DNA from 2 places in the Lysinibacillus sp. FSL L8-0126 genome. Region 1 is predicted to be linked to the other one. Evidence: riboswitches for the same ligand, from Rfam matches in the RefSeq annotation. Region 1 holds a riboswitch; the other holds the start of a gene.
What was found. A riboswitch is a leader RNA that binds a small molecule or an ion and turns the genes downstream of it on or off. The one in region 1 is predicted to bind cobalamin.
Positions count from the first base shown of each region.

Region 2: it holds a riboswitch for cobalamin, as region 1 does, so the genes downstream of both, MHI34_RS09295 (hypothetical protein) here and metE (5-methyltetrahydropteroyltriglutamate--homocysteine S-methyltransferase) in region 1, are expected to answer to the same signal.

Region 1 covers NZ_CP152028.1:3,866,451-3,871,195, reverse strand. Annotated here, with positions in the region: gene MHI34_RS18700 (DUF3888 domain-containing protein) at 1-31, opposite strand, end outside; gene MHI34_RS18695 (Lsa family ABC-F type ribosomal protection protein) at 194-1,675, opposite strand; cobalamin riboswitch at 2,230-2,409, shown strand; gene metE (5-methyltetrahydropteroyltriglutamate--homocysteine S-methyltransferase) at 2,588-4,745, shown strand, end outside.
Region 2 covers NZ_CP152028.1:1,896,704-1,901,448, forward strand. Annotated here, with positions in the region: gene ytvI (sporulation integral membrane protein YtvI) at 1-933, opposite strand, end outside; gene MHI34_RS09285 (hypothetical protein) at 1,024-1,572, shown strand; gene MHI34_RS09290 (glutathione peroxidase) at 1,657-2,202, shown strand; cobalamin riboswitch at 2,302-2,502, shown strand; gene MHI34_RS09295 (hypothetical protein) at 2,655-3,212, shown strand; gene MHI34_RS09300 (ABC transporter substrate-binding protein) at 3,196-4,146, shown strand; gene MHI34_RS09305 (tyrosine-protein phosphatase) at 4,289-4,745, shown strand, end outside.

The sequences.
Region 1 (4,745 bases):
CTATAGTCATTAAAGTAGCGATTTTTTTCATGGGATTGCTAGCCTTTCTATAAAATATTTCTTTATAGTGTGCGTCGATCACAGAAAATTATTAAACGTTTTATAGTTAAAGATAAAAATAATAAAGGTGTCACTTGGTTTCATTAAAAAGAAGAATCCATTTTGAAAATGGACTCTTCTCTAAATGATTCCTTTATGACAAAGCTATTGTTTTCGTTGCTACGGTTTGTTGAAAGGCTTGGTCATGCTCCACAAAAATCATTGTAGGATTAAAACTTTGAATAAGCTCTTCAATCTGCATGCGCGAATAAATATCAATAAAATTTAAGGGTTCATCCCAAATATAGAGATGTGCTTTTTCACACAAACTTTTGGCAATCAACAGCTTTTTCTTTTGCCCACCTGAATAATGTGAGATGTCTTTATCAAATTGAATCCGCTCAAAGTCCATCTTTCGCAGAATAGATTTAAATAACGTCTCATCTATAGCATGCTCTTCAATAAAATCCGATAATGCTCCCTTCAAATGAGCAGTATCCTGTTGAACATAGGAGATAATAAGGCCAGCAGCTAAATGTATAGAGCCTGTATGCTGTATAGGCTTGCCAAGAAGCAGCTGTAGGATACTACTTTTTCCGCTTCCATTTTTGCCATCGAGAACAATGCGATCACCTTGCGCCACTTTGAAGCTAATAGGCTGATTCACAAAGTTGTCGTCATACTGAATTGATACATCCGTTACAACAACCATGTCTTTTGATGGAAATGCTAATGGTTGTACTTTTAAAGATTCCGTTTTTTCAACATTTTTTAGCAGTTTTGATTTTTCATCAATCGCTTTTTGCTGCCTAGATTCCAAGTTCTTTGCTCGCTTCATCATCTTGGCTGCTTTATGTCCAACAAAGCCTTTATCTAGCTTAGAACCCGAATTCGTAGTTCCATTTTTGGAAGCCTCCACTTGATTAGACCAACCTACCGAACGCTTGGAAGACTGCGTTAAACGGTCGATATCTTTTTGCAGACGTTGATTAGTTGCTTCTTCATGTTCCTGCTGTCGATCAAAATTTAACTTCCAAGTTGAGTAGTTACCACTTTGAACATCAATATTGGCTCTATTGATCGATAAAATATGATCAACACAGCCATCTAAAAAGGCTCTGTCATGCGAAATTAAAATAAATCCTTTTTTCTTGCGTAGATAATCAGAGACCGTCTTTCGTGCATCTGTATCGAGATGATTGGTTGGCTCATCAATTAATAGAAACTGTCCCTCTGTTAAAAAGAGCGCTGCAAGCAACACCTTTGTTTGCTCTCCATTAGATAATGTTTGAAAAGGGCGATACATGACCTCAGCATCGACATCTAGATAGGCTATTTCACGAATATATTCCCAATCTTCTGCCAGAGGGCAAATTTCTTCAAAAATTTCGTACGTATATTTATTTGGGTCTGAAACAGGATAGGGGAAATAAGTAAATTCTACTGAAGAAATGATGTTCCCACTATACTCATAATTCCCTAATAGCAAATTAAAAAATGTTGTCTTCCCACGACCATTCCTACCGATAAATCCAAGTTTCCAATCTGTATCAATCTGAAAGTTGACACCCTCAAAAATATAATCAAAGCTGCTTGGGTAAGAAAACGTTAAGTCTTGTACTTGTATCATTGACATGATAATTCCTCCTTTGTATAGCAAATCATTTTTCTTTTATACAAAGTCGGTACATCCATCTATGCTAAATTTCTCCGTATAAGTTGATGGATGCTAACGACTTATACGGAGCATCACATGCGTCACAATAGGTTCAGAATCGCTCATTTTTTTCTCTCCTTTATTAGGTAGATGAAAGATACAGAATAAACTATGAGAGCAAGAAAAAATCCCCCCATTGGATATTGGAAGGATTAGTCTCTCACTGAATAAACTTTATTTGCCAATGACATCATGACAAATAAACGCAAACTGATTGTTAAAAATGGATAGACTAATCCTATATTTTGTCGTTTGAAGTGATTCATTTCAAATAAAAATATAGATTAGTTCATCATTGTCCATTCATCAGTCCTCTCATAATTGTATTTTTATAGTAACAAATTTTTTTATGGAATACAATGTAGCCTTATCTTCTTAAACCAATCCCTACAATAATTATAGAAATAATTTAGATAATCGTATAAAAATTATTTCTACTATTCTGAAAGATATGTTATAGTAGGAGCATAATTGAATAATGTGTAAGAATTGGTGCCAAATGAAAGTTTGGCTTAAAAGGGAAGTCGGTGCAAATCCGACGCTGTCCCGCAACTGTTATTCGGAGCAAATCACAAAGGCCACTGGGAAACCGGGAAGGCTGTGAGGCGTGTTGATGAGAAGCCAGGAGACCTGCCAATTTCTAGTACACACCAAATACCTACGTGGAAATAGGTGGTGAAAAGTGACCAAATCGGCACTGTGCGATAACAAATGATTTATGCGAAAGTAGATACTTTTTTCGTATTGTTTTAGCATTAAAAATTTCAACTAGCAGCCATTCTCCTCCTTGGAAAATGGCTTTTTATTTTTTTCTGAAAAGGAGATATAAAAATGACCTATACAAGCACACTCATTGGTTACCCGTATATCGGGGAAGATCGCGAATGGAAAAAAGCATTAGAAGCATTTTGGCGCAACGAGCTTTCTGAAGAGGATTTTGAGGATAGTTTAAAAAAAATCCGTTTAGCTAGAATTGACAAGCAGCTACAGCTTGGCATCGACATGGTGACAGTTGGCGATTTTACGTATTACGATAGAATGTTAGATACAGCATTAATGTTTGGTCTCATCCCAAAACGCTTTAACTGGCAGGGAGGGAAAGTAGATTTATCTACCTACTACAGCGTAGCAAGAGGGAATAAAACAGCTGTAGCTAGTGAGATGACAAAATGGTTTAATACAAACTATCACTATATTGTTCCTGAATACGAGGGACAGGCCTTGAAACTAACAGAAAATAAAGTGTTGGCCGATTTCTTAGAGGCGAAAGAAACGTACGGTATTATTGCAAAGCCAACATTGATTGGTCCCTATACATTCTGCAAGTTAACAAAAGGCTATAGCAAATTCACACAGGTTGAATACTTATTAGCTCTAATACCGCTCTATACACAAGTATTAAAAGAATTAGTAGATGCAGGTGCAAATTGGATTCAACTAGAAGAGCCATCACTTGTCACAACCCTTGATCCAGCAGACATCAAGCTTGTGCAAGAGATTTACGACCAGTTAGCCGTTGCGGTTCCAGAAGCGAAAATCATGCTGCAAACTTATTTTGAAGCATTATGCAACTATGAAACATTGATTACATTGCCTGTAGAAGGATTTGGCCTAGACTTTGTTCATGGCTATAAAGGAAATATGGCGTCACTTCGTCAATATGGTTTCCCTCAGGACAAAGTATTGGCAGTCGGGGTTGTTAATGGACGTGATATTTGGCGTTCCAACTTAGCGGAGGTCAATGCTACAATTCAGGCAATTGAGCATTTAAGTAATGCAGCAGAGCTATGGATTCAACCATCCAGCAATCTACAACATGTACCGATCACAACTGCTCTTGAAAATGAGATTGACCCTGTTCTGAAGCATGCCTTAGCCTTCGCAGATGAAAAGATTGTAGAAATCACGGAGCTAACTAAATGTAGACGAGATACAGAGGGTATCTTACAGCATAATTTTTCTGAAAGTATGAAGGCAATTGAGGCTCTAAAAAACCATCCAATCCGTCAAAACAAGTTGATCCATCAAGCAGTTCAAACTGTGACAACGCAAGATTTTGAACGACATAGTGAATTTGCTCAGCGTCAAAAGATGCAGCAGCAAGCGTTAGCGTTACCGCTATTCCCAACAACAACAATCGGAAGCTTCCCACAATCTGATGAGGTGAAAAGGAATCGTAATGCTTGGCGTAAAAAACAATTATCGAATGAAGCCTACGAGGCATTTATAGAGCAGGAAACAAAACGCTGGATTACGATACAAGAGGAACTAGATATCGATGTACTCGTTCACGGTGAATTTGAGCGTACAGACATGGTCGAATACTTTGGTGAAAAGCTAACTGGCTTTGCCTTTACAAAAAAAGCATGGGTCGTTTCCTATGGCTCACGCTGTGTCAAGCCACCGATCATTTATGGAGATGTTGCGTGGTCTTCAGCGATAACTGTAAAAGAGTCAGCCTATGCTCAAAGCTTAACAAAGCGATTTGTAAAAGGTATGCTGACAGGACCAGTGACGATATTAAATTGGTCCTTTGTACGAGACGATCTGTCACGTAAAGATGTCGCTTATCAAATTGCATTAGCACTTCGCAAAGAGGTTGAGGCACTCGAAAACGCAGGTATTTCAATTATTCAAGTGGATGAGCCAGCTCTAAGAGAAGGTTTACCGCTACGAAAAGAAGAATGGGGAGCTTACTTAGAATGGGCTGTTAATTCCTTTAAGCTGGCTACAGCTAGTGTCAAAGATGAAACACAAATCCATACACATATGTGCTACTGCGAATTTAACGATTTCATCGAACCGATTAGTGCACTTGATGCAGACGTGATTTCCATTGAAACATCAAGAAGTCACGGGGAGCTCATTACATCACTGCAAGGGCAACCTTATCAAAAGGGCATTGGCTTAGGCGTTTATGATATTCATAGTCCTCGTGTGCCAAGCAATGAAGAAATGCTAACTATTATGAGAGATAGTTTACAGGTGT
Region 2 (4,745 bases), 2.0 Mb from region 1:
TGTTGGCAAAGTGGATAAGCCAATGTGGTCGCCCATTAGTTTAGGCTCGACGACACGACGAATAATAAGTAAAATAGCAGCTAAGATGAATAATTTTACAGCGATAGCTGTGTTTCCCATTAATAGATGGTATAGTCCCCATGGGGCTAATATAATAATGGACCCTAGGAAAGGAACGATATCTATTAACCAAATAATAATGGTCATCGTAACTGCATATTTCGGTTGGATTAATAGTAATCCAATAAGTGTGACGCCACCTATGATAAAGCTTACAAATAAGTGTGCCTTCATATAACCGAATGTTGCATCTTTTAAACGATTTAAGATGATTTTTATTTTCTTTGCTGTGTTAGGCTTTAAATATTTATAAGTGATTTCCTTTAATTTGGGCAAATCAAGCATAAATAGGAATAAAGCAATCATATAAACGAGAAGACTGATAAATAGGCTTGGAATCTCTGAAAAGAATGCTGAAACTTTGTTATAATTAAAGAAGCTTAAAAAGGATTCTTCAACTTTCTTTATGAAATCCATAGTGGTTTTTTGAAGCGAAGCACTTACTTCAGGTGGAAAGTCCTCTGTGTATTTAGAAATATTTTCTTGCATATGAAGCCACATATCTGATAGCTTGGAAATATAATAGGGAGCTTGCTTTGACAATATAATTATTTGCGACATAATTTGTGTAATGGATATATAGCAAATAATAGAGATAACAATAACACTCACTATGTATATAAAAGCAACTACAATTTTCCTTGACATTTTCCATCGCCTTTTAAAGAACATAACAATGGGTTCTAAGAAAAATGCACTGACACCAGCAAGTATTATAGGCATGGATACAGGGATTACAAAATAGGCAGCTACAAGTAGAGAAAGAATCACAATCAATCGGAAAATCATTTTCCTAGCATTAAATTTATTCATAAACTCACCTTCTTTGAGAAAAAAATTAAGTTAAGTGTACCATAAATCAAATTTTATTACGTTCTGAAACAATAAAGGTAGGGATAAATTATGGAGAAAGAGATTTTGCAACTTTTTAATAATCTAACAGAGCATGACCGCGATATTGAATCTTACGAGGAACTAATAAAAATTCTGCAGGAACCCGTAGATTGGACATATGCAGTCTGGGAACAGCTTGTACAAGCACTTACATACAAAGATGGTCATGCACGTGCACGTGCTGCACAAATTTTATGCGCCTTAGCCGCAAAAAGTGACCCAGAAGAAAGGGTATTGGAGGATTTTTTAAAGATTTGGGCTGTGACTTATGATGAACGATCCGTTACAGCTCGAAATGCATTACAAGCTATTTGGAAAATTGGGCTAGCAGGTCAAGTACAAAGTGACTTAGTGGTGTCTTATTTAGCAAAGAGATTTCAAACTTGTTTAGATGAGAAGCATCCGACTCACATTCGCCATGATATTATTGTATCTTTTAAAAAGCTATATGACGAGACAAGTGACATAAAGTTATTAGACATTGCCCATCGTTTAATTAATGAAGAGCAGGACGTTAAATCTAAACAGAAGTATAAGTCAGCCATCCGTTCAACGTAACGAGATGGTGTTTTTTGTGCAAATTATTTGGTAAATTATTGAATAGTCAACTATAATAAATGAAAAAATAAAAGGGGTTAAGACATGAGCATTTATAATTATTTAGTACGAAAACCTAATGGTGAAATTTTATCCATGGAAACATATCGTGGAAAAACGATGCTAATTGTCAATACGGCGAATCAATGCCGATTTACATATCAATTTGATGACTTACAAAAAATGTATGATAAATATGGGAAAGATAATTTTGTCGTTCTAGGATTTCCTTGCGATCAATTTGGTCATCAAAATCCTGAAGATGGCGAGGAGACTACGCATCTTTGTAAAGTGAATTATGGCGTTACCTTCCCAATTTTTGAGCTTGTACAAGTAAATGGAGAGACTACCCACCCATTATTCAATTATTTAAAACATGAAGTGGATTTTCGAGAGTTTGGCAAGGCGAGCATGCAGGAAAAAATGCTTGCTGAGGCAATTGTTCAACTTGCCCCTAACTTTTTAGATGGTCGTAATATTCGCTGGAACTTTACAAAGTTTTTAGTAGATGCTAACGGCAAGACCGTTGCACGCTTTGAACCAACAGATTCACAACTTGATATTGAACAGGCAATTGAAACTATACTATAAAACAGTTTTGTTTATCTTATTCTTTAGAAATGGTGACGATCCATTCAAAGCACAGCTATTTTTTCCTATTAATATATGATAAACTGCTTTACAAGTGAATTATTCTTGCAGAATAAAGGTGCTAACAAGCATAATCGGGAATTCGGTGAAAAACCGAAGCTGTTTCCGCAACTGTAAGTACAGCTAGTATAAAGGTTTACCACTGTCTTAACAGAGATGGGAAGGTACTTTATCACACATTCGTTTTTTATGTAATGAACTGTACAAGCCAGGAGACCGACCTTTGTTTGAACGTATAAAAACTTCTCGGAAGCTAGGAGGATATACGGCAAATACATAGGCTATGTCATGTTAATTTGGCCATTATTATGTTATTTTCGTCGTTCCTTTGCGTAAAGGAGCGGCGTTTTTTTATGCAAGAATTTTCATAATGAAAAGTGGGGGGATCGCAAGTGAAAAAAGATGCACGTTATTCTTGTTATCCATTTATGCGTGAAAAAGCTTCGACGGTTGATTTTGAGATTCGAACAGACAGTCTGACTACGCATTTGGGAGTTGCTTTAGCTGCAGTTAAGAAAGAGGATGTACAAGCTGTTGTAGAAGATTTAATGATTATTTTACCTATGGCCTACCATGTCAATGGCTCGGTTCGTGGAAAACTAGCCGTAACAGAAGAGGATCTTGCTTGGCTAAGTGAGCGCTATGATTTTTATGTTCGTCATGTGAAGGAAGAGATACAAAACTTTGTCTTACCTCAAGGTACAGAGGCTGCCGCTGCTCTACATCTTTGCCGTAGTGAAGCAAAAAAATCATATCGTACATTACACAAAGTATCGGATGAACGAGAGGTTCCAGCTATTCTTTTTGATTATTTAGGCCTATTAGCCAATGTGTGCTTCGTTATGGCTGTCTTTATGAATCAACAAGCAGGGATAGCTGAAATACCATTTATTAGTAAATCATATCCGATGAAAAAGAAAAAGGAGAATAATAATGAAGAAATTATTTAATGTTCAATGGCTAACAGTACTCTTCCTTGCAATGATTTTAGCAGGTTGTGGTACTTCGGTAGATACTAAAAATAAAGACGCTTCACAGGATACACAACAAACAGAGCAAACAAACTACAAAGTGACAGATGATCGCGGTGTAGAAATAGAGTTTAAAGAAGTACCAAAAACAGTTGTATCATTGCAACCAAGTAATACAGAAATTTTATTTGCTCTAGGTGTTGGTGATAAAATCGTAGGAGCAACTGAGTATGATACTTACCCAGAGGAAGCACAGAAAATTGAACGGGTTTCTGATTCTGTGAATTTTAACAGTGAACGAATCATAGCGTTGAAGCCAGATGTTGTTATAGCTTATACGATTGGTGATAAGGAAGCAATGAAACCACTTGAAGATGCTGGGATCAAAGTGTTTGTTATTCAATCAGCAGCTACATTCGATGATGTTTATGGTGACATCGAACAGATCGCAGCTGTAATGGGTGTTGCAGATAAAGGAAATGAAGTAAACGAAGAGATTAAAGCGAAATTAGCTGACGTTAAAGCAAAGGTGAAGGAAGTAAAAGCACCGAAAAATGTTTATTTAGAAATTAGTCCTAAGCCCGATATTTATACAGCAGGCTCTGGTACTTTCCAGCAAGAAATACTAGATGCAGCCAATGTTAAGAATGTTTTTTCTGACTTGAGCAGCTGGGCACAAGTTTCTGAGGAAGATGTCATAGTGAAAAACCCAGATGTTATTTTAACGACAGTAAACTACACAGAGGATCCAATAGGTGAAATACTTGCACGTGATGGATGGAATACAGTGACAGCAGTTCAAAATAAAGCAGTACAGACTCTTGATACAGATATCTCTAATCGACCTGGCCCACGTATTGGGGAAGCCGTAGAACTAGTAGCAAAGGCTGTCTATCCAGAGTTATTTAAATAAGAAACCATTCAAGGCTAGCTGTATACTGACAGCTAGCCATTTTTATGTGGGTTGTTATTTCCTAGTGTGAAAATTGGAATTAATTGAGTTAGTTCTATAAAATAAAAGTAAGAGTGCTCGATAATTTTAGGAGGTGTAGTAATTGGAACAGTTAGAGACAAAGATAATTCCATTTGAGGCAGTTTATAATTTTCGAGATATGGGGGGATATAGGACAAGGGATGGGCGCATTGTCAAGAACGGTTTATTTTACCGCTCAGCGGCTCTTGGGAAAATGACGTTGGCGGATAAAGAGCTATTTGAAACATTAGGGATTAAAACCATTTTTGATTATCGTGATAATAATGAGGCACACCATAATCCTAACCCTATGTTCTCACACGCTCAATATATTCAAATACCAGCGAAGGGCAATCATACATTTGAAATGCCTACAAATGCTGGTGGTAGAGATTTTTATAAAGCAGTAAGCCCCGAAATGTTCCGAGATTTTTATGCACAGATGCCGTTTAATAATCCTTCTTTTAAAGAGTTAATGAAAACCATACAAAATCCTGACAATTTGGGTCTTGTCCACCATTGTGCAGTTGGTAAGGATC